One region of the Providencia zhijiangensis genome, then DNA from elsewhere that is predicted to be linked to it. Evidence: predicted binding sites of a transcription regulator. Region 1 holds the regulator's gene; each other region holds the start of a gene.

The links. Region 1 encodes ArgR, which controls arginine synthesis, uptake and breakdown. Its sites were predicted from a motif close to ANTGAATAAAAATACANT; they were not measured.
Positions count from the first base shown of each region.
Region 2: argC (N-acetyl-gamma-glutamyl-phosphate reductase) is a predicted target of ArgR. The motif match lies at 6,090-6,107, and genes of this name have one in related genera.
Region 3: argA (amino-acid N-acetyltransferase) is a predicted target of ArgR. The motif match lies at 2,130-2,147, and genes of this name have one in related genera.

Region 1 covers NZ_CP135990.1:3,473,839-3,484,426, reverse strand. Annotated here, with positions in the region: gene ppa (inorganic diphosphatase) at 1-3, opposite strand, end outside; gene fbp (class 1 fructose-bisphosphatase) at 142-1,149, opposite strand; gene mpl (UDP-N-acetylmuramate:L-alanyl-gamma-D-glutamyl-meso-diaminopimelate ligase) at 1,313-2,692, shown strand; gene QS795_RS15915 (DUF6122 family protein) at 2,757-3,167, opposite strand; gene argR (transcriptional regulator ArgR) at 3,275-3,745, opposite strand; gene mdh (malate dehydrogenase) at 4,216-5,154, shown strand; partial or broken gene QS795_RS15900 (helix-turn-helix domain-containing protein) at 5,417-5,671, opposite strand; gene QS795_RS15895 (DNA-binding protein) at 6,228-6,584, shown strand; gene QS795_RS15890 (DNA-binding protein) at 6,685-7,044, shown strand; gene ispB (octaprenyl diphosphate synthase) at 7,107-8,078, opposite strand; gene rplU (50S ribosomal protein L21) at 8,413-8,721, shown strand; gene rpmA (50S ribosomal protein L27) at 8,741-8,998, shown strand; gene cgtA (Obg family GTPase CgtA) at 9,131-10,306, shown strand; gene dacB (serine-type D-Ala-D-Ala carboxypeptidase) at 10,391-10,588, opposite strand, start outside.
Region 2 covers NZ_CP135990.1:3,648,990-3,659,577, forward strand. Annotated here, with positions in the region: gene QS795_RS16810 (hypothetical protein) at 1,078-1,431, shown strand; gene argH (argininosuccinate lyase) at 1,494-2,870, opposite strand; gene QS795_RS16820 (argininosuccinate synthase) at 2,948-4,168, opposite strand; gene argB (acetylglutamate kinase) at 4,236-5,012, opposite strand; gene argC (N-acetyl-gamma-glutamyl-phosphate reductase) at 5,047-6,051, opposite strand; gene argE (acetylornithine deacetylase) at 6,154-7,308, shown strand; gene metF (methylenetetrahydrofolate reductase) at 7,572-8,459, shown strand; gene QS795_RS16845 (glutamate decarboxylase) at 9,127-10,527, shown strand.
Region 3 covers NZ_CP135990.1:3,026,366-3,036,953, forward strand. Annotated here, with positions in the region: tRNA gene QS795_RS13810 (tRNA-Met) at 36-112, shown strand; tRNA gene QS795_RS13815 (tRNA-Met) at 200-276, shown strand; tRNA gene QS795_RS13820 (tRNA-Met) at 304-380, shown strand; gene amiC (N-acetylmuramoyl-L-alanine amidase AmiC) at 538-1,788, opposite strand; gene argA (amino-acid N-acetyltransferase) at 2,182-3,522, shown strand; gene QS795_RS13835 (hypothetical protein) at 3,638-4,213, opposite strand; gene recD (exodeoxyribonuclease V subunit alpha) at 4,243-6,162, opposite strand; gene recB (exodeoxyribonuclease V subunit beta) at 6,162-9,773, opposite strand; gene ptrA (pitrilysin) at 9,770-10,588, opposite strand, start outside.

The DNA.
Region 1 (10,588 bases):
CATTAAAATGTATCCTTATGAGTGCTTAAAATAACGTGGGGGACATTATAGCCGCAAAGAGAGGTAAAACTCACTAGTTGGAGAGAAATTCAGTCAAAAAAGGCGAGAGAGCCTCGCCTTCAGGTCAAACGGAATGTTTGATTATTCTGCGTCAGGGTACTCACGCATAAAGGATTCCGCCTTCTCAACCATGGCTTTCGTTCCCACAAAGAACGGCACACGTTGATGCAGCTTGGTTGGGATGATGTCTAACACGCGGTTAGTACCATCACTTGCTTTACCGCCTGCTTGTTCTGCTAAGAATGAAATTGGGTTGCATTCGTACAGAAGGCGCAGTTTACCTGTTGGGTGGCTAGCTGTGCTAGGGTAAATGTAAATACCGCCTTTGAGTAAGTTACGGTGGAAGTCCGCCACTAAAGAGCCGATATAACGCGTGGTATATGGGCGGTTTGTCGCTTTGTCTTCTTCCTGACAGTATTTAATATATTTCTTAACGCCCATAGGGAACTTGATGTAGTTACCTTCGTTAATGGAATACATTTTACCTTCTGCTGGGAACATGACTTTTTCATGAGACAGACAGAATACACCTAATGATGGGTCGTAGGTGAAGGCATGAACGCCGAAACCAGTGGTGTATACCAGCATGGTTGATGAACCGTAAACCACATAGCCCGCAGCAACTTGGCGATTACCTGGTTGTAAGAAGTCAGCTTCTGTAACCGGTTGACCAATTGGGGTAATACGGTGGTAGATAGAGAAGATTGTTCCAACGGAAACGTTTACATCGATATTCGAAGAACCATCCAGAGGGTCCATTAAAACGACATATTTCGCGTTTTCTGCACGGTCACCTTCGAAAATGACGATTTCATCTTCTTCTTCTGAGGCGATACCGGCGACTTCTCCGCGCGCTTTCAAAGCCGCTTTCAGTTTTTCGTTTGCATACAGGTCAAGCTTCATCTGAACTTCACCTTGAACATTCGAAACACCGCTTGTGCCGAGAATGTCAACGAGTCCAGCTTTGTTAATATCACGATGGATAATTTTAGCGCCCAGTTTGATTGCTGACAGTAATGCAGTCAGCTCACCTGTTGCATGAGGAAAATCTTGTTGCTTTTCGACGATGAATTCGCCTAATGTTTTCATGACGAAGGTCCTGAATAAAATTGACAGAAATTTGCGGGTCTTTATTGTACCCTCGGGCGGAGAGTTTATCTAAATAAAGAAAAGATTAATAGGCTAATACATTTATAAACCTGTGATTGATGAGTAGAATAGTGACAAACCTCATGCTATTGGATGGAAAAGAATGCACATACATATTTTAGGCATATGCGGAACCTTCATGGGCAGCTTAGCTATTTTAGCTCGTTCGTTAGGGCACAAAGTGACTGGGTCCGACGCAAACGTCTACCCACCGATGAGTACATTGCTTGAAAAGCAAGGCATTGAACTAATTCAAGGATTCGACCCTGCGCAGTTAGAGCCAACCCCTGATATGGTGGTGATTGGGAATGCGATGACCCGTGGAAATCCATGTGTTGAAGCCGTATTAGAGCGTGGTTTACCTTATACCTCTGGTCCACAGTGGCTTCATGATCATGTTCTTCCTGAGCGCTGGGTATTGGCAGTTGCAGGGACTCACGGTAAAACAACAACTGCGGGAATGCTGGCGTGGATCCTGCAAGATTGTGGCTATGAGCCTGGCTTTCTGATTGGTGGTGTGCCAGGGAACTTTGATGTTTCGTCTCAGATTGGTAAAAGTCCTTTCTTTGTTATTGAAGCAGATGAGTATGATTGCGCATTCTTTGATAAGCGATCCAAATTCGTACATTACAGCCCTAAAACGCTGATTTTGAATAACCTCGAATTCGATCACGCGGATATTTTTGAAAATCTCGAAGCGATTCAAAAGCAATTCCATCACTTGGTGCGTATTGTGCCAAGTAGCGGCAAAATCTTTATGCCGAGTAACGACAATAACCTCAAGCAAGTGATGAATATGGGGTGTTGGAGCGAACAAGAGTTGGTGGGAGAAAACGGTGAGTGGCATGCCGTAAAACTTAATCATGATGGCAGCCAGTTTGAGGTGTATTACCAACAAGAAAAAGTGGGCGAAGTGAATTGGTCCCAAGTCGGTAATCACAATATCCAAAATGGCTTGATGGCGATTGCTGCTGCACACCATGTTGGCGTACCTGCGAAAGAAGCTTGTTTAGCATTGGATAAATTTATTAACGCCCGTCGCCGTCTTGAGTTACGTGGTGTTGAAAATGAGGTCAGTGTTTATGATGACTTCGCTCATCATCCAACGGCAATTTTAGCGACGTTAGAAGCATTACGTAGCAAAGTTGGCGGTACTTCTCGTATTATTGCTGTACTGGAACCTCGTTCAAATACCATGAAAATGGGGATCAGTAAAAATGATATCGCACCCGCTTTAGGTCGTGCGGATGAAGTCTTCTTATTCCAACCTAGCAATATTCCGTGGATGGTCACAGAAATTGCAGAGCATTGTGTGCAGCCTGCGCGCTGGCACGCAGATATTGATACTCTCGCTAATATGGTAGTGGAGACGGCTCAGCCCGGTGACCATATTCTGGTGATGAGTAATGGCGGCTTTGGTGGTATTCATGAAAAACTGCTGGCAGGGCTAAAGCATAAAGCTGAAGCAAAATCTGACGAGTAATATGACGAATAGTCTATAAGCGCTATCGTGAATCAGAGCCCTAACCTAAGTTAGGGCTTTTTCGTTATAGTTGCTGAGGAAGTTCGATGTTTGTGCGTTCTGGTAATCCGGAGCAGCTTAACACAGTGCCTTGCATCTCTTTTTTAACGCTTCCAAGATAACAATCCACCGAGTCTGTAAATAAGTGGAACAGGCAGCCGACGGCGATGGCTTTGAATTTCCATGAAGGGAAGAAAAATAAGACGACATAAGCGATGGCAGCCCAAATGGTGTGCATAGGGTGGAAGCCTACGCCGCAACGGTCAGGATCGAAAATAGGATCGGCGAGAAGGTGATCGAGGTCGATAACCATGGTGGAAACCATTAAGAGCCCGGCTAGCTTCCAGTTTTTTCGCCAAAATAAATAGCCAAATAAAAAGGGCACTAAAAAATGGAAACCGTAGTGAACGATGTTCCGTAAGATCTCAAATAACACGGGCTTATCTCGATATGAATCAGTGGAAGACGCGTCACTATAGAGCTAAAAATACAAAGAGGGAACTGGGTTCCCTCTTTTTCGATATCTAAAATTTTTCGAAAGGACTAAAGTTCTTGCTCGAAAAGTACCAAAATGGCTTCGTACAGTTCACGAGTTGTGAAATCGTTGGTTGGCGTTGAGAAAATTGTATCATCGCCAGCGATGCTGCCTAAGATGCCTTCAGCTTTGCCTAAGGAGTCTAGTAGGCGAGCAATTAACTGTGCAGCTCCTGGGCTGGTACGGATCACAACAACAGAGTGGTTGTAGTCAACATCCAGAACTAAGTTTTTCAGTGGGCTGGTGGCAGTAGGGACACCAGGCTCAGTTGGTAAGCAATACACCATTTCCATTTTTGCGTTGCGGGTACGTACAGCACCAAACTTTGTCAACATTCTGGAAATTTTAGATTGATTAATGTTTTCGAAGCCTTGTTCTTGAAGAGCGATCACAATTTCGGCTTGTGAACTGAATTTTTCTTCTTTAAGGAGTGCCTTAAAGGCTTTTACCAAGTCTTCTTGTTTCGACATAGTGCGCATAATTAACCCATCTTTTGGTATTAAACTGAGTTGTATTATGTTGAAAAGTGCATTTTTATGCAAGAAAATTGATTTTTGAGTGTTTAATGAGCGATTTAAGATAAGGCTTTTCTGGTAGTAATAAGGGGTTTATCTTAAATTATTGGTTCGAAATTTAACTTAAAAATGAATTGATTTAACAATAAGTTACTGTAAAAAATTTGTTAAATAATCAAGCGGTGCTGAATAAATCGTCAAATAAAATTAGGTTTAATGTTAAATGCAATAGCAATAAAAACTATTTGTTAAAAAAGTGTCCGTTATCTCATTAACAGATAAGGAATTTGTTTAGAATAGAACTATTGTGTTGGTGATTTATCTCGCGTTAACACTTCTCTCTAACTGTTAAAGAATTGTTTTTTATAAGTAATGTGTTTAGTGCGTAGTCAGATGAATTCATATATTTTAAAGTACAATTAAGGAGTTTTAGAATGAAAGTTGCAGTCCTAGGTGCAGCAGGTGGTATCGGTCAGGCTCTCGCCCTTCTTCTCAAAAACCAGCTCCCAGCAGGTTCAGAACTCTCCCTCTACGACATCGCGCCAGTAACTCCAGGTGTTGCCGCTGACTTAAGCCACATCCCTACCGACGTTAAAGTGGTTGGTTTTGCGGGTGAAGATGCAACCCCAGCACTGAAAGGTGCGGATGTAGTATTAATTTCTGCAGGTGTCGCACGTAAGCCAGGTATGGATCGCTCTGACCTGTTCAATGTAAACGCAGGCATTGTACGTAACCTTGTTCAGCAAATCGCGGTTACCTGCCCGAAAGCGCTGATCGGTATTATCACTAACCCAGTGAACACCACCGTTGCTATCGCGGCCGAAGTACTGAAGAAAGCTGGCGTGTATGATAAAAACCGTCTGTTCGGTGTAACGACACTGGATATCATCCGTTCAAATACTTTCGTTGCTGAATTAAAAGGCAAGAAAACTCACGAAGTTGAAGTGCCAGTTATTGGTGGTCACTCAGGCGTGACAATCCTGCCATTACTGTCTCAAATTCCTGGTGTTAGCTTCACTGATGAAGAAATCGCAGCACTGACTAAGCGTATTCAAAACGCAGGTACTGAAGTGGTTGAAGCTAAAGCGGGTGGCGGATCAGCAACACTGTCTATGGGCCAAGCGGCAGCGCGTCTGGGCTTATCTTTGATCCGTGGTCTGCAAGGCGAAAGCAATGTGGTTGAGTGTGTATACACTGAAGGCGAAGGTGAACACGCTCGTTTCTTCGCACAACCTGTTGTATTAGGCAAAAACGGTATCGAAAAACATTTACCAATTGGTAAATTAAGTGCATTTGAAGAGAAAGCACTGAAAGATATGTTAAGCGTACTGAAAGCAGATATCGAATTAGGTGAAAAATTCATTAATGGCTAATGCCAATTAAGATTTAGCGCTTAAATAAGGGCGGAATTGCTGTCATGCGATTCCGCCCTTTATTTTTATACTTGGTAAGTTTTCACTTATCAAAATAAGGGGAAGCCCCTTGAAGGTACAATGAATGAATCTTGCCGTTTTTCAAGAAAATGGTTAGGCGTCTTGTCTTTCAGTTCTGATCAAAAATAGCGACTGATTTTAGATCTTTTTCCTCTTCTAGTTCCTTGTTTTCTAATTCACCCGTCTCCTGGATTTTCTTTGGCTTTTCACGAACTTTTCTTTCTAATAAATCACCTGTCATTGGATCATAATAGCGACTAGGCCAGATTTCTGATGGATGTATACCTAAAAAGTTTGCGATGATCCATTCACCTTTAGGCCAAGGTCTCGATAGCGCATTCGCGAGTGTTGATGAGCTCAGCCCTGCTTCGCGAGAAATCGCCGCTAGGGTTGTTCCACGTTTGCGTAAAGCCGCAATGATATCTGCTGGGTGCCAGTTTGATTTCCGTAACATCATTTTTTAATCCTTTTTTCACTCAGAATCATGTAGAGTTAGTGGTACATCTAACAGAGTATTGTGATACATTCAGTGCAATCGTTCTGTTATTGGAAATAAAATAACAGAATTTCCCAATAATAATTTCTGATTTTTTCTAAAAGTTTATTTTTATGAAACTATCGTTGTTTTTATGAAAATAACGGAAAGGTTCAGATGATTATTGTGAATTTAGCTAACACTTTGAAAATAAAAATAACTCATTTTAGTTAGCTCTCTGTTTTTTATATTTTCTTATATTTATTCTGTTTATCGCGAAGATTTATATTTCTTAATAATGTATTGAATTATTTGAAAAGAATGGGTTTCTGAATCAGCACTATAAATCCATCAATATAAAATAGTTGATACAAAGTTATTGGTATAACTAGCGGATATACAATAAAAAGCATCTATATCGATATAATTTATTAACTATTATATTTAAATATTAAAAATGGATATTGAAACGATTAAGAAAATAAAGAAAGTTTATAGTTAATCGAAGTTGTCATCATAATGACAAGGAGCGTCGATAATGAACAAGGAATGGTTAACAGCAAAAGAGCTCGTTGGACGCCAAGGGCTTCCGACAAGTACCCAAGGCATTAATGCCATGGCGAGGCGAGAAAAGTGGTTGAGTCGAAAGCGAAGAGGTATTCAAGGAAAAGCATTGGAATACCATATTAGCTCGGTTCCCATTGATTTCGAAGAGTTCACTGTGATGTATGAAACTTCGGTAGGTTATCAAATGAAGCGTGATGAACATGCGCATATTTGGCAAGAAGCTTATAACCAGCTTTCCCATGATGAACGCGTGAAGATCTTATCGTTTATTATGCGTAAAGGTGCTTTAGCTTTAATTCACCTTATTAATCAAAATAGCCATACATAGATTACATACAGTATTGAATCGAATAAATTTTTAGAAAAATAACTTTGGTATAGCGACAAAAGCAGGTTGCAAAATATAAGCTAAGCGTAAAAGTGATATTATGAAAAAATTGTGGTTCACTGCGAAAGAATTAGCAGGATTAGAAGGCCTTCCATCTTCACCTCAGGGAATTAACTTAATGGCGAGAAGGGAAGGCTGGAAAAATCGTCGTAAAAGAGGTGTTCAGGGGAAGGCCGTTGAATACTATATGGAAAGCTTGCCGAATGAGATCCAAGGTCAGCTGTCACTTCATGAGCCATCGACACCGTATCAAGTGCAACGTATTGATGCACTGCAAATTTGGTCTGAGGCTTATTACCAACTGACGGAAGATGAGCGCAAAATGTTTGTGAAATACATTCTGCGTCACGGCTTATCATCGCTATTGGCAAAAATCGAGCCTGAACCAGAAGATGAATAACCATGAAAAAAGGGTGAAATTGGTTTCACCCTTTTTAATATTGGTTTCGAGCTCTATCGTAATTATGAATGGCGCTGAATAGCAACGTGCGCTAAACCAATTAACGCTTCTTTATACACGGAGTCTTCCAGAGCATTTAAAGCATCAATGGCTTTTTGAGCTTCTTCCTGCGCGCGTTGGTAAGTGTATTCTAATGAACCGCAGCGTTTCATTGTGCCAAGGACGGTATCTAAGAGATGGCGACCATTTCCTTGCTCAATCGCTTGCCTAATTAGCGCAGACTCTTCCGCATTCCCATGCTGCATTGCGTGCAGTAGTGGTAATGTTGGTTTCCCTTCATCAAGATCATCGCCAGTGTTTTTACCTAACTGGGTATTATCTGCATCATAATCTAGAAGATCGTCAACTAACTGGAATGCGGTCCCAATATAGCGACCATAATCTTGCAGCGCTTTTTCTTGCTCAGGCGTGGCATTGGCTAAGATAGCGGATGCATGAGAAGCCGCTTCAAACAGACGGGCGGTTTTACTGTAGATCACTTGCATGTAGCTCTCTTCAGTAATGTCAGGATCGTTGCAGTTCATTAATTGTAAAACTTCACCTTCAGCGATCACGTTAGTGGCTTCAGACATCAGTTTTAAAACACGCATTGAATCCAGATCCGTCATCATTTGGAAGGATCGAGTATAAATAAAGTCGCCGACTAATACGCTTGCCGCGTTACCAAATACGGCGTTAGCTGTCTGTTTTCCACGACGCATATCAGATTCATCGACCACATCATCGTGTAATAAAGTGGCGGTATGGATGAATTCGATTAATGCAGCAACTTGAATATGTTTGTGTTCAGAATAGCCAAGGGATCGTCCTGCGAGGATCGCGATCATTGGACGGATCCTTTTTCCGCCCCCGCTAACGATGTAATAACCTAATTGATTAATTAATGCTACGTCTGAGTTTAATTGGCTGAGGATCGCTTCATTTACTGCTGACATATCCTCGGCTGTCAGTTCAACGATAGATTCTAAATTCATTGTAATATATTCATATTATTAGTTTTTGGGGCATTCCCTAAGTCAAAAATGGGAAAACCGATATCACAGTAATGGCGTAAGCATAACACTATTAATAATAAGATTATCGGGTGAAATGCAAAAAATGTTTAAATAAGTAACAATTCAAGATATTCCTAAGAAATCAGCCGGAAAAAGATAGGGCCGATAAAAAAGTCGTATTTTTTGTAATCTAACTGCATTATAGGCTTGTGTTCTGCTGCTTTTTTGCGTAGAATTCGCGCCCTATTGTGAATATTTTATAGCGTACTCTGGAATTGAAATATTTAGCGAGTACGCGGAAAGCGGAGTTAATATGTACGCGGTTTTCCAAAGTGGTGGTAAACAACACCGAGTTAGCGAAGGTCAAACTGTTCGCTTAGAAAAGCTGGACATCGCAACAGGTGAAACTGTTGAATTTGATCACGTTCTGATGGTTGCTAATGGCGATGAGATCCAAATCGGTGCTCCTATCGTTGAAGGCGTTAAAGTGAAAGCGGAAGTGGTTGCACACGGTCGTGGCGATAAAGTTAAAATCGTTAAGTTCCGTCGTCGTAAACACAGCCGTAAGCAGCAAGGTCACCGTCAGTGGTTCACTGATGTTAAGATCACTGTCATCGCTTAAGATTTAGGAGAGCAGATTAATGGCACATAAAAAGGCTGGTGGTTCGACTCGTAACGGTCGTGACTCAGAAGCAAAACGTTTAGGTGTTAAACGTTTTGGTGGTGAAGCTGTATTAGCAGGTAGCATCATCGTTCGTCAACGTGGTACTAAGTTCCACGCAGGTAACAACGTTGGTTGTGGCCGTGACCACACTCTGTTCGCATTAGCGGACGGTAAAGTTAAATTTGAAGTTAAAGGTCCTAACAATCGTAAATTTATCAGCATCGAAGCTGAATAAGTTTTCTGACTTTTAATTTTTGAATTAAAGCCCTGCAAAAACCTTTTGCGGGGCTTTTTATATTCAGAATATGCCATCTCTGGGTAATACCGCCATCAGGCACTATAATGGCCAGCAGACGGAGAAAGAATTATGAAATTTGTAGATGAAGCCAAAATTTTGGTCGTGGCAGGAGATGGTGGCAATGGTTGTGTCAGCTTCCGCCGTGAAAAATATATCCCGAAAGGTGGACCTGACGGTGGTGACGGTGGTGACGGTGGTGATGTCTATTTACAGGCAGACGAAAACCTCAACACACTGATTGACTATCGTTTTGAAAAATCATTTCGTGCAGAACGTGGTCAAAATGGTCAAAGCCGTGAGTGTACAGGTAAGCGTGGTGAAGACATCACGGTTAAAGTCCCTGTAGGAACGCGTGTACGCGATCTTGGCACCAATGAAGTACTCTGTGACATGACTCGTCACGATCAACGCCATATGGTCGCTAAAGGTGGTTTCCATGGGCTTGGTAACACTCGTTTTAAATCTTCCGTTAACCGTGCACCGCGTCAGCGTACCATGGGAACGAAAGGTGAAACGCGCGAAATCTTATTAGAGCTGATGTTACTGGCTGATGTGGGAATGCTAGGTATGCCAAATGCCGGTAAATCTACATTTATTCGTTCAGTATCAGCAGCGAAGCCAAAAGTTGCCGACTATCCATTTACAACCTTGGTTCCAAGCCTCGGCGTGGTACGTATGGATAACGAGCAGAGCTTTGTGGTTGCAGATATTCCAGGATTGATCGAAGGCGCTGCAGAAGGTGCAGGACTTGGGATCCAATTCCTGAAGCACTTAGAGCGTTGTCGCGTATTGCTGCATCTTATCGACATTTGCCCAATCGATGAATCTGATCCGGTGGAAAACGCCAAGATCATCGTCGGTGAGTTAGAGAAATACAGCGAAAAACTGGCTCAGAAACCACGCTGGTTAGTCTTCAACAAAGTGGATATCTTAGGCGAAGAAGAGTCTGCAAAACGTGCAGCTGAAATTGCTAAAGGTATGGGCTGGGAAGATAAGTATTATATGATTTCTGCCGTGAACCACGAAGGTGTGAAAGCACTGTGTTGGGATATCATGGAGTTCATGAATACCCAGCCGCGTGATATGGCCGTTGAAGATGAAAACAGCCAACCAGAGAAAGTTGAATTTATGTGGGATGATTACCACAAAGAACAGCTGTCTGGTGCAGAAGATCTTGATGACGATTGGGATGATGATTGGGATGAAGATGACGACGAAGGTGTCGAATTCATCTACCAAAAATAATTATCTTTGAGTCATATAAAAAGGCACAACTTGCGAAGGTTGTGCCTTTTTTATTATAAAGATCTTAAAAGGATCTTTAGGGGATCAGTTCTTTTGGTAAAGATCGCGATAGAGGCGGCTTTCAAAGCGAACTAATGGTACACGGCGGCTATTATATTGGCTCTGTGGAACGGCATAAGCGGAAATAAACTGGACGAATGCCACTTTTTCACCGCTTGCGGTAGTAATAAAGCCCGCAAGGTTATAAACCCCTTGTAATGCACCCGTTTTCGCTGACACCTT
Region 2 (10,588 bases), 180 kb from region 1:
CAATAAACTTCTTAATATATCTTTCTTCTCATTATCGCACTTACGAACTAGTTCAATGAATCACCAGAGGCATCCACTAAACCTATCAACCTCACTACACTTTCCTCATCGAGCAATATCAGAAGAAAAAATGAATAATTTTATTAAAAATAATAACATACAAAATTAATTATTTGTTTTTTTTGACATATTTTTAAATATTTTTAACGTTGAAGTTAATCACCTTAATGCCAATAATATACCTACTTGAACGCAATTAGCACAATTTAGAAATTACGTTGATAAGAATCATGAATTGGTAAAGAGCTATCAATAACCCCATAAAAACCATTAAAATAAATAATCATTTATTCAAATTAGTTGAATCCATTTGCCAATGATGGCTTTGGATAGCTGAATAATACTCAATAGCAATGATGCTAAATGTTAAATACATATTACCCATTATTAGAGTATTTATATTGATACTTAGCCATCCTGATAATTGCTCTTAAATTCCTATATAGAATGGCTACCAAACAAGCTAATAGGACTTAATACCCGAAAATGAGGTAATAGCAAAAATAAGGGATATAGCTTTATTAAGTATTAGCTCATAGTAATGAAACATTTTGTTATATTCTCTTTCATATTTAATTAAAGTTTGTAAATACATATAAAAGAATATATTAAAGTGATCTGCATAGATTTCAATATTCATTATCACTCACCTAACGAATGAGTGTACTCAAAACTCAATAACTAGCAATTTAATTCATCAATATATGATAAGTAAGTTTCTTGTATCAAAATTATAAACAAATTGGTTCTTAACTAGTTTTTTATGGGTATATGTTTTTACTTATACTATATTTAACTTATCCCATATTGTTTAATTTAATTTTAAAATTTCCATACATTTGATTTTCAATATTTACACCTTAATGGAGTTATTTGAATTATTATAAGCCCCATCAAATAGCACGAGGTAATTGAAAAAAGAAAAGTAGCTAATATATATCTTACGCAATACCGAATTAATTAAATTAATACACTTAAACAAATTGATTAAACACAAATCAGTTAGGGGATACTATTATGAAAAATTTACCATCAATCGCTAAAAAAACCTTCTTTCGCGCAGTCATGGCATTATTACTCGTTCCTGCTTTTAGCGCCGTTAATGCCTATGCAGAAAACAGCGAACATAACGGTACCATCCAATTTACAGGCTCAATTGTCTATGCATCTTGCTTGAATGAAGTAAATAATAATAATGTCACTGTAAATTGTCTGAACGACAATGACGATATGGTTGCCAATAACATTGATCTGAAAAAGTTAGTGAAAACTCAAGGTTGGAAAGTCCTGAATGGCGGTCGAAGTGTTTATTCTTATGATTGGGTGAATGAAGACAAACAGATGGGTATGTTAACAATTAAATATAGTTAAGATTAAACGTTATGGAAATTGGGGTAGCCATGCTACCCCCCATTTTTTCTACATGTCTTTATTTACATCTTCAAGCGAGTTCTCGCATCCACAATAGCTTTTGCTACCTGCTTTTGAGATACCCCACCTTTTGCTAATCGCTTATCAAGACAAGATTGTAGAGATAAAATCTCATACACATCCAGTTGGATAGTTGCACTGAATTTTTGCAAATCACTTAATGCCATCTCTTCTAATGCCTTACCCTGCGCTATCGCAGCCACCACCGCTTCACCCACAATATGGTGAGCTTCACGGAATGGAACGCCTTTCGCCACTAGATAATCCGCCAGCTCAGTCGCATTTGCATAACCTTGTTTTGCTGCATCTTCACAACGAGGACGACGAATTTGGATACCATCCAGAACGAGTACAGCCATATGCATACAATCTAACCATGTATCGAGGGCATCGAATAATCCTTCTTTGTCTTCTTGCATATCTTTGTTGTAAGCAAGCGGCAACCCTTTCAGGGTCATCATCATGCCAGTCAATGCCCCTTGAACACGGCCACATTTACCACGAATTAACTCCAATGCATCAGGATTTTTCTTTTGCGGCATCAGCGACGAGCCTGAAGTCACTTTATCGGATAACTCCACAAACCCTGCTTCACCACTGTTGAAGAAAATCAAATCTTCAGCAAAGCGAGATAAATGCACCATGCCGATGCTGGCGTCAGATAAAAGTTCTAACACATGGTCTCTATCAGAAACGGTATCTAAACTGTTACGCGTTGCGGATGAAAAGCCTAACCATGATGCTAATTGCTCACGGTCAATATCATAGGCCGTACCCGCCAAAGCCCCACAACCTAATGGGCTGACATCTAAACGCTTTAAAGTATCTTGCAAACGGCTTTCATCACGAGACAACATTTCGTTATACGCTAAACACCAATGGGCGAATGTCACTGGTTGAGCACGTTGTAAGTGGGTATAGCCCGGCATCACTGCATCTTGGTTATTTTCAGCGGTGATGACCAACGCTTTTTGTAATTCGGTGACGGCTTCTAATAACAGCGCCACTTGGTCTTTACACCACAGTTTTAAGTCCGTTGCGACTTGGTCATTACGGCTACGACCTGTGTGCAGCTTTTTCCCTAAATCACCGACTTTATCAATCAGTTTACCTTCTACCCAGCTATGGATATCTTCGGCGTCACTTTGCAAGATAATCTCAGGATCGGCTTGCACTTCCGCCAATAGCGCATTGAGTGCTTGCTCGAGAGATTTTTGCTCGCTATCAGACAGCACGCCAACTGTGACCAATGCTTTTGACCATGCCACAGAGCCAATAATATCCTGCTCAGCTAAGCGATAATCAAAACGCAGTGAATCATTGAATTGTTTAAACCGTTGATCTGCCTGCTGACTAAAACGTCCACCCCAAAGTGCCATAACGAGTCCCTACCTGATTGATAAAATAAGTATCTGCCCGACAGCCTTATTTGGCTGTCGGAGTCATACTGATAAAACTATTTTGCTTTGTTCTGTTCTTTCAGCGCACGAATACGTGAAGAGAGTGAGTAGAGGCGGATAAACCCACCAGCATGGCTGTGATCGTAAACTTCATCTTCACCAAATGTTGCAAACTCTTCAGAGTACAGGCTCTTATCCGCTTTCTTCTGGATAGCCGTCACTTGCCCTTTATACAATTTCAGAACCACTTCACCGGTCACATCCTGAGCCAGAGATTCTGCTGCTGCTTGCAAAGAATGACGAAGTGGCGCAAACCAGCGACCGTCATACACCACATAAGACATTTCCAGACCTAGCTGTTCACGCCATTTGTAGCTATCGCGGTCTAATACTAATTGCTCAACACCACGCAGTGCTGCCATCATGATGGTGCCCCCTGGGGTTTCATAGCAGCCACGGGATTTCATACCCACTAAACGGTTTTCCACGATATCGATACGGCCCACGCCATGTTTTGCACCCAGCGTATTTAATGTTTCTAAACAGCCTAATGGAGACAGCGCTTTCCCGTTTACAGAAACCACTTCGCCGTGTTTCACGCCAACCGTCACCAGCTCAGCTTCATCCGGTGCGTCTTTCGGATCAACAGTCCATACCCAGCAATCTTGGTTAGCGGCATTCCATGTGCTTTCCAATACGCCGCCTTCGGTAGAAATGTGCCATGCGTTTTCATCACGGCTGTAGATTTTCTCTAAGCTAGCAGTTGTTGGAATATTACGTTCTTTCAGGTAATCCAGCAGAGCTTCACGGGAACGTAAGTCCCACTCACGCCATGGTGCAACCACTTTCAGTTGTGGTGCTAATGCGGTGTAAGTGCTTTCGAAACGCACTTGGTCGTTACCTTTACCGGTCGCGCCGTGCGCGACGGCATCTGCACCAACTTTCAGTGCGATTTCAACTTGTGCTTTAGCGATAATTGGACGCGCCATTGACGTACCCAGTAAATAGCTACCTTCATACAGCGCACCTGTTTTCAGCACTGGGTAGATATATTCCTTGATAAATTCTTCACGCAGGTCAACTACATAGCATTCAGAAGCACCTGATTGCAGGGCCTTTTTCTCAACACCGACTAAGTCTTCTCTGTCTTGACCCACATCAGCAACGAATGCCACGACTTCACAGTCATCGTAGTTTTCTTTTAACCATGGAATGATAGCCGACGTGTCTAATCCACCGGAGTACGCTAATACAATCTTCTTAATGCCCTTTTTCATAAATTACCTATCCCAATTCTTTTAAAATAAATGTTTGATTTGTCTATTTGCTTGCTCAGTTCTGCACTCAAGAAGCAAGAATTCGTGTGCCAATCGCGGTGCCATTAAATAATGATGGCAACTGTTCCGCATGGCGCCAGCTCGCAATATCCACTGGACGTTGCAATGTGGACGCCGCTTCTAACGCCGCATTCACTTTAACAATCATTCCATCCGTGATGATGCCTTGATCAATCAGTTTCTGCGCTTTAGCGGTGGTCATTTCATCAATCTTTTGGCCTTTACCATCCAAAATACCGCTCACATCAGAAAGCAGGACTAAATCTGCATTCAGTGCTTGAGCAATCGCTGTCGCCGCTTGGTCTGCATTGACATTCATCAGTTGCCCCTCTTCAGTGATCCCGATAGAGCTAATGATTGGCAAATATCCCGCAGACAGTAATAGTTTCAGTAACTTCGCATCACCCGCTTTCGCACTACCCACATGACCGAGTTCATCATTAATTTGCGTAACCACTGCACTGTGCCCATCCCCAAGGGATAAACCCACCGCTTGCAATTGATGTTTAATCGCCCATGCCAACAAGGTTTTATTCGCCGTTCCGGCTAGTGCACCCGTAATAATGTCAATTTGATCTGCTGGTGTGACACGCAATCCTTGCTTTTTCACGACGGGTAATTGCAGTTTTTGCATTAATTCATCGACTAAACACCCACCACCGTGAACAATCACCAGCTCACGTTGATGAGCCTGACGGTAGGTTTGGATCGCCGTAAATAATCTTTCTAGGGCTTCTTCGCTATCGAGTAACACACCACCCAATTTAATGACTAAAGGTTGCATGGGGATTTATCCTTAATAAATTGCCATAAGAGCATTAAAGTAATGATTGCGTTTCGTTGAAACCAAACCGAATATTCATGCACTGAACCGCTTGCGCTGCGGCACCTTTTAATAGGTTATCTTCTGTACCTACTAAAATCAGGTGCTCACCTTTCAATACAAAGCCGATATCACAAAATGGCGTGCCAACCACCGATTTCAGTGCAGGAACGCCTTTATCATATAAACGGACTAACGGTTTATCGTGATACGCATCTTTAAATGTTTGGCTAATTTGCTCCGCTGTAACGCCGGCTTTCACTTTGCAAGTGATGGTCGCCAGTATGCCCCGTGCAAAATTGCCTAAATGTGGCGTGAAAATCACATTTCTACCTAGATGCGTCGCGATTTCAGGTTGATGACGGTGAGTGAAAATACCGTAAGGCTGTAAGCTCACTTCGCAAAAGCTGTTCGTCATGGAAGCTTTGCGCCCTGCCCCTGAAACTCCACTGGTCGCATTAATCACTGGCCACATGTTTTCATCGAGCAAATCCGCTTCAATCAGCGGCTTTAATGAAAGTTGAGAAACCGTTGGATAACACCCCGGCACCGCAATCAGCTGAGCTTGACGGATTTTATCTGCCTGCCATTCCGCTAAACCGTAAACTGCTTGCATTAACCACTGGGTATTTGTATGTTCGAAACCGTAGTATTGCGGATAAAAAGCTGCATCTTGAACACGATAAGCACCCGAAAGGTCAAACACCACGCAACCCGCTTCAAGAAACTGGGGCGCGATGTCATGACTCACTTCATGGGCGGTCGCGAGGAAAACAACATCGACCCCTTTTGCTGCCTCAGCCACATCGGTAAGCGGCCGAACCGGAAGGTCGATAATGCCTTTATACTGGGGATGTAAATCAGAAAAGCATTTACCTGCATCCGCACTTTGTGCAGAAACCATCAGCCCAGAAAGATGAATATCGGGATGACGTTGTAAGTAAGCGGCTAATTCTGCTCCAGTATAACCACTGGCCCCGACAATGAGTGTGTTCAACATGTGTTTTCTACCTTGTACTCGTGACCCAAACAGTTTAATGTGTATTTTTATTCAAATAAAGTGCATGAATATTGATACTATTATGGATAAAGGCTGTCAACAGTGAATATTAAATTACCTGCATTTATTGAGATTTATCGTCAATTAATCGCCACGCCGTCGATTAGTGCGACCGATTCGCAACTCGATCAGAGTAACCGAGCGCTGGTGGAGCTATTAGGTGGATGGTTAGAAACCTTAGGCTTTACTGTGAATATTCAACCGGTCCCTGATACCCGAGATAAATATAACCTGTTAGCCTCGATTGGCGAGGGTAACGGAGGATTGATGCTATGTGGTCATACGGACACCGTGCCATTTGATGAGGGTCGCTGGAGTAAAGATCCGTTTAAACTCACCGAACATAATGGCAAGTTGTATGGGCTAGGCACCGCCGATATGAAAGGTTTTTTTGCCTTTATTATTGATGCGCTGCGTGATGTTGACCTCAGTACCTTAAAGCGCCCTCTGCATATTCTTGCCACGGCAGATGAAGAAACCTCGATGGCTGGTGCTCGCTTTTTTGCCGCCAGTACCGAATTACGCCCTGATTTCGCCATCATTGGTGAACCGACGTCATTACAGCCTATTCGCGCGCATAAAGGACACCTTTCCAATGCCATTCGTATTACAGGTCAATCTGGGCATTCCAGTGATCCAGATAGAGGCGTTAATGCCATTGAATTAATGCATGAATCTATCTCTCACTTAATGACTTTGAGAAATACATTGAAAGAGCGCTATAACAACCCTGCGTTTGTGATCCCGTATCCAACCATGAACTTTGGTCATATTCATGGTGGTGATGCAGCGAACCGAATTTGTGGTTGCTGTGAATTACATATGGATATTCGCCCACTGCCAGGTTTAACGTTGCAAGATCTGGACGAGCTACTCAATGAAACTCTCGAACCCGTTCGAGCAAAATGGCCGGGTCGCTTAGCCATTGAAGAGATGCACCCCCCGATCCCTGGCTATGAATGCCCGACAGATCATAAAATGGTCGCAGTCATTGAGCAGTTATTAGGTAAAAAAGCGGAAACCGTAAACTACTGTACGGAGGCGCCATTTATCCAAGAACTTTGCCCGACACTGGTGCTGGGCCCCGGCTCTATTGAACAAGCCCACCAGCCTGATGAGTTCATCGATATGAGCTTTATTGAACCAACCCGCCAACTCATCAGCCAAATGGTCGAGCACTTCTGTTTTACTGAATAGTGTTTTATTGAATAATGTTTTACTAAGTAATGTTGTACCGCATGCGGAGTCACTCGGCTCCGCATTTCCCCATCATGAATTTTTCTCTTATTGCGCCTGAAAAAACATCAATTCCAAATTTGATTTAGGAGTTGACTCTCTCTCTCAATATCGCGTAATCTCTATTTGGACGTCTAAACGTATAGAAGTACAAAAGAATGCATATAATCAAATAACGAAAATAATCATTACATAATCAGTTTCTTGAGGCGAGGTCACAGGGTATGAGTTTCTTTCACGCAAATCAGCGCGAGGCGTTGAACCAGAATTTAGCTGAATTAGATGGGCAGATTAATGTCTCATTTGAATTTTTCCCACCTCGCTCAGCAGAAATGGAACAGACATTGTGGAAATCTATCGATAGGCTCAAGGTCTTAAAACCGAATTTTGTCTCTGTCACCTACGGCGCTAACTCCGGTGAGCGAGATAGAACCCATAGCATCATTAAAGATATCAAAGACAAAACAGGATTAGTAGCCGCACCGCACTTAACCTGCATCGATGCCAGCCCTGATGAGCTAAAAACTATCGCTCGAGATTATTGGAACAACGGTATTCGCCATATTGTGGCATTACGGGGAGACCTTCCTGATAACAGCCGTAAGCCCGATATGTATGCAGAGCACTTGGTTGAATTACTGAAAACTGAAGCTGACTTTGACATTTCCGTCGCCGCTTACCCTGAAGTACACCCTGAGGCCAAAAGTGCTCAGGCTGACTTAATCAATTTGAAGAAAAAGATTGAAGCCGGAGCCAACCGTGCCATTACCCAATTTTTCTTTGATGTTGAAAGCTACCTACGTTTTCGTGACCGCTGCGTAGCAACGGGTATTGATGTGGAAATCGTACCGGGAATTTTGCCTGTTTCTAACTTCCGCCAGCTAGAACGTTTTGCCAAAATCACCAATGTGCGTATCCCAAGTTGGATGAATAGAATGTACGAAGGCTTAGATGATGACCCTGAAAGCCGCAATCTTGTTGGTGCGTCAATTGCCATGGACATGGTGAAAATTTTAAGTCGTGAAGGCGTAAAAGATTTCCATTTTTACACCTTAAACCGCTCTGAATTGACTTACGCCATTTGCCATACATTAGGCGTTAGACCAAAATAATTGGGTGTAAGGTGAAGCAGCCACTTTATTCCATATTACTTATCGGGTTAATTCATTTATCGTGAATTAACCCAGTCATATTCCCCTTTCCTCTATTCTATTTATCGCCATTCTCTATAATTCCATTTTCCATAGTTAATACAGGCTAAAACCAGTCATTATTAGACTAGATATTAAAATTATGGCATAAATAATTAATTGAATATGTCCAAATAGAATTAAAATACATTAAATATTTAATTAAAAACCTGAAATTAGATCAATCCAAAACAAATAGTCTTTTAATGATGTACTGCTTAATATCATTAAAAACCACATAAAACGCTATTTTATCCTTCTTCACCATTATTTTCCTGATAATGAAAATATTATTTTTTCAATAGCTTACAAAATCAAGGAAACCGCACATCCCATTGATGCAACTCATTTTTTCACATTGAATGACGTAGTGAAAACCCAGATTAACAATGTTGATAAATTGTTATACCTGATTAACTTCGAATTTAAATCATATTTACCATGAAAACAAATAATCAAAAAAAACACTATTAAAATCAGACTTTCTTTTAAAGAACTTTATTCTGTTTTATTTTTATGCTTATATGAAAATATAAGATTATTGATCATTCCTAGTAATAACATCTCAATTATTGAGGAGATTCGTTGTATGAATAATAAATCAGTATCTTCAAAATATAGTGAATTAGATGATATTTATGCTTCATTTGATTTATCCCAATCCTTACCAAAAACGAAATTCCCAATCAAAGAAAGCGACCCGAGAAATGTATTTAGTGCAGTTCGTGATGAGCTAATGCTAGATGGTAATTCCCGACAAAACTTAGCGACATTTTGCCAAACATGGGTAGATGACGAAATTCGTAGTTTGATGGATCTCTCTATCGACAAAAACATGATTGATAAAGACGAATATCCGCAAACTGCCGAAATTGAAAACCGCTGCGTGCATATGCTCGCTGATTTATGGAACTCTCCTGACGCGCTCAACACATTAGGCTGCTCAACGATTGGCTCTTCAGAAGCCGCAATGTTAGGGGGGCTGGCGTTAAAATGGCAATGGCGTAAAAAACAAGCAGCCAAAGGAAAACCAACCGATAAACCTAACTTAATCTGTGGTCCTGTCCAGATTTGTTGGCATAAATTTGCCCGTTATTTTGATGTCGAACTGCGTGAAATTCCGCTCGAAGGCGACCGCCTGATCATGAGCCCAGAAGAAGTTATCAAACGCGTTGATGAAAATACTATCGGCGTCGTTCCAACTCTAGGCGTGACGTTCACTTGCCAATACGAACCCGTGAAAGCTGTTCATGATGCATTGGATAAACTGCAAAAAGAAACGGGCTTAGACATTCCTATCCACGTGGATGGTGCAAGTGGTGGTTTCCTCGCGCCTTTCTGTGCGCCTACACTGGAATGGGATTTCCGTTTACCTCGCGTTAAATCCATCAACGCATCTGGACACAAATTTGGTTTAGCGCCATTAGGCGCTGGTTGGGTAATTTGGCGTGAAGCAAAAGATCTCCCAGAAGAGCTCATTTTCAATGTGAACTACCTTGGCGGTAACATGCCAACCTTCGCATTAAACTTCTCTCGTCCGGGTGGACAAATCATTGCACAGTATTACAACTTCCTGCGTCTTGGTCGCGAAGGATACGCCAAAATTCATAATGCCTGCTATGCCACCGCTCAATACCTTGCCCGTGAAATTGAAAAACTGGGCCCATTTGAGATGATTTTTGATGGCGATAGTGCCAAAGGTATCCCAGCACTGGCATGGAAATTAAAAGACGGTGCGAAAACCAGTAACTACTCTTTATATGATATTGCAGACAAACTACGTAGCCGCGGCTGGCAAGTCCCCGCTTACTCAATGCCTGCAAACCGTGAAGATCTGGTGATCCAGCGTATTTTAGTCCGTCACGGTGTCAGCCTCGACCTCGCCTCATTACTCATCGAAGACTTCAAACGCACCCTCGAATATTTCGAGAAACACCCTGTCAGTACACCACTTTCTGAAGAAGAAAGCGGCGGTTTCAATCACAGCTAATCCTTAGTCGTTTATCCAGTCGGCGTATTCATTTATGCGCCGACTGACTTCGTAAAACATA
Region 3 (10,588 bases), 450 kb from region 1:
CAGATCTCATCCCGAGTATAGTGCCCGCTATCGGACGCGGGGTGGAGCAGCATGGTAGCTCGTCGGGCTCATAACCCGAAGGTCGTTGGTTCAAATCCAGCCCCCGCAACCAATTTCTTAATTTAGTCAAACTTGATTCAGTCAAAGTAAATTCAGCAGTAAAATCAAAGTAGTATCCCAAAGTAGTGAAATATTCAGGCGCGGGATGGAGCAGCATGGTAGCTCGTCGGGCTCATAACCCGAAGGTCGTTGGTTCAAATCCAGCTCCCGCAACCAATTCCTGATATATTTAACCTCTTCAGTCGCGGGGTGGAGCAGCTTGGTAGCTCGTCGGGCTCATAACCCGAAGGTCGTTGGTTCAAATCCAGCCCCCGCAACCAATTCTTTTTTCTTTTCTTATATACCCTTTACTTCATTTTCCTTAGCCATATCAAAACCAAAACTGATTCTTAATCACTTAGTTTCTTGTTTTCAGCCAATAAAAAAGGCGACTCACATTGCTGTTTGCCACCTTCTTCGATATGTAAAATCTCGCAATTAATTACGGATAGCTAGCTCACCACCATTACGGAAATAAGCTTTGATTCCTTCAAAAATCGACTCAGCCATCTGCTGTTGAAACTTAGCGGTTTTGAGTTTGCGCTCTTCCTCTAAGTTACTGATAAAGGCCGTTTCCACTAAAATGGATGGAATTTCTGGGGCTTTTAATACCGCGAAGCCAGCTTGATCCACTTTGTTTTTATGTAGCCGGTTAACGCGGCCCATGCGTTTTAAAACTTCATCCCCAAACTTCAAGCTGTCATTGATCGTAGCTGTTTGCACCAGATCTAACATGGTGTGGTCGAGATACGCATCGCCGCTTTTACTCACACCACCAATTAAGTCAGCTTCGTTCTGAGTTTGAGCAAGGTAACGCGCCGTGTTACTGGTTGCCCCTTTCGTGGACAATGCGAAAACCGATGAACCATTCGCTGAACGGTTGGTAAATGCATCCGCATGAATAGAAACAAACAAATCGGCCTGCATCTTTCTCGCTTTCGCCACGCGAACTTTTAATGGAATAAAGACATCCTCATTACGCGTCATATAGGCCCGCATTTTCGGATCTTTATCAATCAGCGTTCTCAAGCGACGAGCGATTTGTAAAACCACATCTTTTTCACGGATCTTATACTTACCAATCGCACCGGGGTCTTCCCCACCGTGGCCTGGGTCAATCATAATGACAATCGGCCTATCGGTACCCGCTTTCCCCGGTTTTTTCGCCTGTACCGGCATACTCTCTTCTAAATCACCTTTGTTGTAATCTTCAAGGAGTGCCAATAATGGGTCGTCGTTGGTTTCAACACCTTTACCTGGATAGAAATCCATGACTAAACGGTGTTTAAATTCAGCAACTGGCGGTAGAGTAAAGAACCGAGGAGATACTTTGTTTTTAACTTCGAAAACCAAACGTACCGTTTTAGGATCAAACTGCCCGACTCTCACTAATTTTAAGTAAGGGTCTCGAGACTGAATTTGGCTACCCATATTCTTAAGAACGTTATTTAATTGAACGCCCTCTAAATCAACAACAATACGCTCAGGATTGTTTAAAACAAACTGGCGATACTTTAAAGGAATGCTGGATTCTAGAGTAATACGGGTATAACTCGAGGCTGGCCAAATACGAACGGCAACAACGCTACTACTGGCAGCAAAACCGAATGGGCTGACACTTAATAGCATAACTGCCGCCGCACCTTGCAATAGGCGACGTTTTGATGGGCTGTGATCTTGATGACTCATCAATAATTCCGAATCTATATCCTGAAAAGTTTAATAATATCTAAGACAAGAGATAATATATTAGCGACTAATTCGCACTCTATCTAGTTCTTCATCCTTTGTCATTACCAATCTATTCTATTTATATCCCAGCACGCATCTATTCAATGCAATATAAACGCCACACTTGCGTAATTTAAATAGTTAATGATGCTCAATTGTCGAATAACATTTATTGGCAATTATCTGATATGCAGATTGTATTGTTGTGATTATATCCATTTATATTTAGAGATATGTAAACCTTAAAAATAAATTTGTTACTTTTATTGTCCTAACTTTTACTTGATATTTTCCGCCAAAAAGAATAAAAATACAGTTATTGCGAATAAAAATTCAGTTAAGAGGGTGATTATGAAAGAGCGCAGCACCGAGTTGGTTGATGAATTTCGCCATTCGGTACCTTATATAAATGCCCACCGTGGCAAGACATTTATCATCATGCTTGGCGGTGAAGCAATTGCGCATGAAAATTTTCCTAGTATTGTCAACGATATAGGCCTACTGCATAGCCTTGGTATTCGTATTGTCGTTGTTTATGGCGCTCGACCTCAAATTGAAGAGATCCTCGCTGAACATAATTATGATGCCATTTATCATAAACATACCCGCGTTACTGATGCGAATACCCTTGAATACGTTAAGCAGGCTTCTGGAGCATTACAGCTCGACATTACCGCTCGTTTATCGATGAGTTTAGGCAATACGCCATTACAAGGGGCACACATTAACGTCGTGAGTGGTAATTTTGTGATTGCGCAGCCTTTAGGTGTCGATGATGGGATTGATTATTGCCATAGCGGCCGCATTCGTCGCATCAACGAAGATGCTATCAACGCTCAACTCGATAATGGATCTATCGTGTTAATTGGTCCTGTGGCAGTCTCTGTCACAGGTGAAAGCTTTAATCTTACCTCTGAAGAGATTGCAACTCAGCTTGCCGTTAAAATTAAAGCCGAAAAACTGATTGGTTTCTGTTCATCTCAAGGGGTAGTCGATAAAGACGGTAATATTCTGTCTGAACTCTTCCCGAATGAGGCGGAAACACGGATCCAAGAATTAGAGTCTGAAGGAGATTATTATTCTGGAACAGTTCGCTTCTTGCGTGGCGCGGCTTCCGCCTGCCGCCGAGGCGTACGCCGTAGCCACTTACTTAGCTATCAAGAAAATGGCTCGCTGATCCAAGAACTCTTCTCTCGTGATGGTATCGGTACACAGATAGTCATGGAAAGCTCAGAAAAGACTCGCCGTGCGAATATCAATGATATCGGTGGGATTTTAGAGCTGATTAGACCCCTTGAGCAGCAAGGTATTCTAGTTAGACGCTCACGGGAACAACTCGAAATGGAGATCGATAAGTTCACAATCATTGAACGTGATAATTTGGTGATCGCTTGCGCAGCACTTTACCCCTATCCTGAAGAGAAACTAGGCGAAATGGCTTGCGTGGCTGTTCATCCTGATTACCGTAGCTCATCACGCGGTGAAGAATTACTACAGCGGGTTATGGCACAAGCTAAACAACTTGAACTGGATAAACTGTTTGTCTTAACCACAAGGAGCATTCATTGGTTCCAAGAACGTGGTTTTATTCCAGCAGAAATTGAGATGCTTCCTGTCAAAAAGCAGGCACTTTATAACTATCAGCGTAAATCGAAAATTTTAATGCTGGATATTAAAAGCCAAGCCGCTTGAAATCGCCCAGAAAGTTGGCAAACAAATTAGTTCGCCATACTCTCTAACTAACGTTCATAAACCCAGATATTCAAGTAATACTCTGGGTTTTTCTTTGATACGACCTAATCTTAAGTTAAGCCATTTGTACTACTCGGCACTTCTCGCACAGTGGGTTTTGCTCTAACAGTGGACGTAAAATCGCTTCCATTTCAGCAAAAGAGGTACCGTAAAAATAGAATGCGGTTTCTGTTGGGCCATCCCAAACACCGTGGATCCCACCGATATCTTCAACCGCTTCATCAAGCTGATCAAAAAGATCGTTAATATCATTATTTTCATAGACTTCATCAGCTAAATCTGTGCCATTGAAATAAATCGCCAACCCTTCATCCGCTCCAAAATCGATTTGAACGTCTTCACCATGAATAGTTAAGCGGGAACCTTTAGGGGCTAACATCGCCGAAAACATTTGAATAATCAGGCTGATATTCTCATCACTTGCATCACTTAGTGCCAATTCAATATCACACTCAGCAACTTCGCCATTTTCAGCTAATTGGGTACCACCACCACTAACTTGGATTTGCCCTTCTTTACCTAATTTTTCCATGGCTTGATCAAATGCATCTTCCAAATCTGCACGGCGAGCAGGATCAATTTTGGCATTCAATGTTACTGTCACGGCGGTCATTTGTTGCTGGTTTTCCATATTGGTACCTTAAATGTCTAGGAATTAATTTAACTGCTCAAACCGTAGTGTTCAAACTGTAGCGCTAAGCCACTACGGCGTTTAGTCGGTGTTTCTATCGCACGGCGTAACACTTTTTTGCTGCCATACAATGAAAGTTCATTTTTAGCTCGTGTCATCGCGGTATAGACGAGCTCTCGAGTGATTACGGGCGAATATACATAAGGTAGAACCAAGGCGGTATGAGCAAACTCTGAACCTTGAGATTTATGAACCGTCATCACGTAAGCCGTTTCATGTGTTGGCAGTCGATTGGGTTGGATCCCACGAATGGAGCCATCAGGAAACTGGAAATAAGCTCTCATTTGCCGCTCTTCATCTAACAAGATAATACCAATATCGCCATTAAAGAGGCCTAGTGCGCTATCATTACGGCTGATCATAACCGGCCTTCCAACATAATGCTTATGCTGCAAGTTATACGGTTTTGTAATTAATCCTTGGCGATGGAGTAATTTTTCAAGTTTGTCATTTAAACCAGAAACCCCGTAAGCCCCTTCCCTCAATGAGGCAAGTAGACGGTATTGATTAAATTTATGTAGGACATCGGCAGGATTTTCCCTTGCTTTAACGGCTAGTAAATAGTGCTGATAGAACCCTACAGCATCTAATAACATGTTAGCGTAGCTTTCACTAATTTCAGCTTCAGCATCGTTTTCGTTATCTGGCATAGCGTTAGGAATATAGTTATGAATATCCGTGAAACCCTGCGTAAGAATATCATCCACCCTTTTCACATTTCCGGCATTGACGGCGAAAGCCAACTGGCCAATTCCTGAATCCGCAGAAAAACGATAACTGTGTCTTAATAGACATAAACTATCACGGATAGCAGGCCCTTTATTTGAAGTAAATTCACTTAATGAGCATCCTGCCAATCGCTCCAGCTGAGCGGCTCGCTCAGGGCTATAGCCTTTATTCGCGAAACGGCAGATATCCCCTAAAACCGCCCCCGCTTCAACAGAAGCGAGCTGATCTTTATCACCTAAAAATATCAATTTAGCTGAATCAGGCAGTGCTTCAATGAGCTTACCCATCATGGGTAAATCCACCATGGAAGCTTCGTCAACAATCAAGATATCAAGTGCTAGCGGATTATCACGGTGATAACGAAACTGCTGGCTTTCAGGCTGAGCCCCTAATAATCGGTGTAATGTTTTGGCTTGAGAGGGGAGTGATTCACGCTCATCGTCATTTAGCGGCAGCTGTTTCATCGCATACCCTAATGACTCGGTTAAACGAGCGGCAGCTTTACCTGTTGGGGCGGCTAATTCAATACGCAAACGATGTTGCTGTTGATGGCCTAACTTAATCAGCGCCGCTAAAATTTTCGCGACCGTCGTCGTTTTCCCCGTTCCAGGTCCCCCTGAAATAACCGAGACTCGGCTAGTTAACGCAATAGCAGCGGCAATTTTTTGCCAATCTATCTGCGTTGATTCAGGGAAAAGCTCCGTTAAAATCGGCTGAATTTTCGAATCATTAACAATATTATCATTCCTAACATCGGCTAATTCAGTTTCTGAAAAGAAGTGAGCTACGCACTGCTCGTATTGCCACATACGCTGGAAATAAAGGAAATCACCTGATAGCAGCAATGGAGCAACAGACCCTCCCTCAACTTCACACACGGATTCACTGGATAATAATGCAGCTCTGATAGCGGCTTGATTTGGTTCTCCAATCATTTGCCATAATTGCGCCGTAAACTCAGGATGTCTTCCCATAAATAGCACGTCAGGGCGAATATCCTCCAACGATAAGCAAACATGTCCAGACATAGTTTCTGCACTAAGCAGCGCTGCCACTACCAATAAAATCGAGTTATCTTCATTCGCAACGTTATAGGCGAATTGCACATCAAGAGGCGTGAATATACGCGCTTCAATAGCTTGATTAAATAACGCTTTCATCATTGTGGCTCCTTAGATTGAGCATCATGAAATAGCGCATCAAACTCACTGATAAATTCAATTGCTGGTCGATAAAAGAAGATGCCATTTTGAGAATCTATGCGTTCAGTTCCCCGTAAAAAGAGATAATAAACGCCGCCAAAATGAGTTTCATAATCGTAATTTGGCATCCTCTGTTGTAAAAAACGGTGTAATGCCAGCGAATAAAGCTGATATTGCAGATCATATCGATGGTCAATCATCGCTTCTGCCATCGCCTCTTGAGTGTAATAAGAGGCATCTTCACCTAAATAGTTGGACTTATAATCCAACAAATAAAACTTCCCTTTCCAGCAAAAAGTTAAGTCGATAAAACCTTTTAAAATACCTTGTACTTGCTCAAAGCTCAGAGGGGGGCAATGTTTTGATAGAGGGTCATACTTGTGAGTAACACGATCAACCTCCTTTGCATTGAGCAAGCTATCAATCGGTAAATAAAACTGCATTTCATCCAGCCTATCTTGAGCTGGAATAGCCGACAAACAGAGCCCATCATCAGCTAACGGTACATTAAGAATGGCATTCAACCAACCTTGTAACATAGAAACCCATTGAGTATCAAAGCCTGCTACTTGTAGTTTTTCTTCTAGCCATTCGGATGAAATGTCACCTGAAAAATCAATTTCTTCCATCAAACTATGTAAAAATGTGCCTGGCGCAGCACCTTTAGGGAATTGGTGCGGAGTCAGTGTGTTTTCTTGGGTTTCTTGCACCTCAACATCATGACTGACTTCAATATCCATCTTAGGGGCTAATGAGTTAGCAAATTGCTCAGCAGATAAGGTTTGCTCTTCTTCTCCATGGGAGGTGCTATAACTCAGACCGGAATAGCTTGTTACACGCCAGCTATCATCAAAGTGCCGAGAAACCGCTCTTGCTGATAATTCATCACTGGCCTCTTTAGTTAAATCCAGTTTTACCATTTCAGGGAGATCTATCGGTTGCACATCAATCACATCATTACTGAGTGCTTCGAGCATACTGTTGAGTAAAACACTGTCGCCTTCTTGGCCTTTTTGCAATAAATACCCCAGCGCGGATAGGTGCAAATCCGTATTACCTGCTTTTTTCCGGTTGCCTTTGATAAGCGGCGCGACTCCAACACTACAGTGATAAATAGCGCGAGTGAGTGCCACGTAAAGTAAGCGTAAATCCTCAGCTAAACGTTCTTCATCCGCTAGTTCGACATACTCTTGCGAATCATCAAGGTCGAGCTTCGTAACGTAATCATCACGGTCATGAAACAGGCCTTTTGATTGAGGCAAAAAGTTACTCGCAAACGGCAACCAGACAATTTTATATTCTAGCCCTTTAGACTTATGTATGGTGCTGATTTGCACCAAATGTCTATCACTTTCAAGGCGCATCTGTTGTGCATCTGATTGATGGTCTGGGTGAGCAATCTGCTGCGCTAACCAACGGGTTAGTGTGTGCTCACCTTCAAGTTGGAGAGACGTCTCTTGAAGTAATTCACCAATATGCATGAGATCCATCAAACGACGCTCACCTTCAGAACCCGATAGCAAGGTTTCAGCGATATGTCGCTTGGACATAATCCCACGTAACATGGGTAAAACACCGCGCTTACGCCAAATTACAGCATAGTGAGCAAACTCATCAACTAAGTTTTCCCACGCTTTTTCATCGTAATTTAGGTTATCAATATCTTCCGCCGTTAAGCCTAATAACCCCGTCGCTAAGGCGCTTCGCAACACCCGTTCTTTTTCTGGTGTTAATACTGCCAATAATAGCCAGAGAACCTCTTTAGCTTCTTGGGTCGCAAACACGCTTTCTCGATTTGATTGGAATACCGATGGGATATTCAGTTGATTTAGCGCATCACGGATCAATATCGCCTCACGACGACTGCGCACTAATACGGTGATATCCGAAGCTTCTACAGGCGTTTGCTGCTGCTTATTTTCAAAGTAAGTGGTCCCTTTCAAACCACCAGCAAGATATCGTCCTATTTGTGCTGCACATTGCTGCGCAAGGGCTTGTTCATATTCAGAAACGGAAACAGCTTCAGCTTGCTGCTGCCAGAAAGTGAGCGCTTTCACTTCTTTCCCGTCATGGATCAGTTTTTTGTGGCGATTATGAGCCGCAAAATTAACGCTTTGAAATGGAATTTGTTCAAAAATAAATGGGTTTTCAGCATGGTGAAAAACCTGATTAACCGCCTCAACCATACTCTGTGATGAGCGATAGTTTGTCTCTAACGTATAGTGAGCACTAACTTGCTTTTTCGCCGCAATATACGTGAAGATATCCGCACCACGGAATGCATAAATGGCTTGTTTCGGGTCTCCGATAAACAGCAATGCAGTGTCTTCAGTTTCCCTATAAATACGCTGAAAAATACGATATTGCTGCGGGTCAGTATCTTGAAACTCATCAATCATCGCCACAGGGAAGCGCTTAGCAATCGCTTCGGCAAGTAATGCCCCACCGTCTTGATGCAGCGCTCTATCCAGTCGAGTTAGCAAATCATCAAACCCTAATTCACCGCGCGTTTGCTTTTCATGAGCGATAGTTTGGCGTACTTCACTAATCGCCTGCGGGATAATTAAATCTTTAATCGTCAGCGCCTGGGCAAGCAATTCATCCACTAATCTGAAAACAGAATGGGAAGGCCCCGAACCGCTTTTGGATTTTTCATCTAATCGAGATTGCGCAAAACGCTCTAAAATATCTCTTGGTAATTGATAATCATCGGTGCTTTGTTCTGCCCAATCGGTTATTTTTTCTAGCCACGCTGGTAAATAACGCGCGCTGTAGCTACGTTTGTCTACATCAGAATCAGAGATTAGCTTTTCAAAATCAGAGACATTTTTTGCCCATAAATCTTTTAAATTCTGAATTAAACCAATCAAACGTTGATGGCGCTCTTCAAGGGTTTCAGGTAATTCCGGCTGATTGATAATGGCAGGAATATCCCCTTGCAAGAATGGCTTAATGTCATTCAATAGTGCTTCAGGCCCATTCCACTCGGCATGAACCACTTTAGTCATCGAATAATCCAGAGGATAAAAATGACGACGCCAAAAATCCGCACAGGCTTGTTTCTGGATAGGAAATTCATCTTGGATCATGGTTTGCTCAAACAAAATGCCTGATTCAAACGCATTGTGCGCTAACATTCGTTGGCAAAAACCATGAATGGTGTAAATAGCCGCTTCATCCATTTGACGCTCAGCAGCTAATAGCCAATTCGCCGCAAAAGCGCGTTGTTCTTCGCTCGATAATTCTGTTAACAGTGTGAGATATTCTGGTTCCGATTCAAATCCCAAGCCATGTCGTAAACACGCCAAGCGCATCTTATGAATACGCTCACGAATACGCCCACGTAATTCATTGGTCGCTGCCTCAGTAAAGGTCACAACTAGAATTTCTTCAACACTTAAAGGTCTAGGGAATGCATTTTCACCCCCTAAACCTAATAATAGGCGCAGATAGAGGATCCCTATCGTATAGGTTTTGCCTGTACCAGCCGATGCTTCAATTAACCGCTGTCCACGTAATGGAAGTGTATAAGCATCTAACAATTGGGAACTCATCTGCACCTTATTCACTCAACATTTTCCTTGATAGGTAACATCTTCTGAAGATCTGAAGCTTGTGGGTACAACACCCAGTTTTTCAGTTTTGCATACCCTGATTTTTCATCAACACCCTGACCAATCACTTGAGATGCCATTGCTAAACCTTGGTGTTTTAAAACCGCATTTTCATAATACGCAATCACTTCAGCTTGAGTGGCAGTCTCTAGTCTCGCTAACACTTTATCTCGAGAGTCAAAACTGAAAATATTACGAGAAAAATCGGAACCATAGCGCCCCACTTCTTCATAGAATGTTTGTGGCGGCTGTTTCATTTCCGTAATAATGGATTGTTTATATTGCTCAAACTCAGCAGAAGGCAATTTTTTCAGCTTATCCAGAGTGACTTTATAGAAATCTTGATAGCGAGTATTGAGATAATCTGGTGTTTTAGCATTACTTTGCAGCAAGAAGCCAATACCCCACTGATCACCAAGCCCCACCTTGAAAGCAAATACGGCATAACCTAATTGCTCATTGGTTCGTAATTGGTCGTAAAACCACGGCTGAACAATTTTAGATAAAATACCAGACAGAACCGCACCATCGATACGGTTATAACCATCAGGAATAAATAACTCAGCCAATGCGTTATCACTGCTATTACCTTGCTTATGGAAATCTGCCAGATAGGTTTTATTCACCACAACGATGTCACCACTCCACCAATTTTTACCCTTGCTCTTTAACAGCTTACTGACGTCTTGGATAGTTTGAACACTTTGCTGCTGCGTAATATTACCCACAACTAATGCTTGTAAGGCGGCACCTTCAACGACGGAATTACG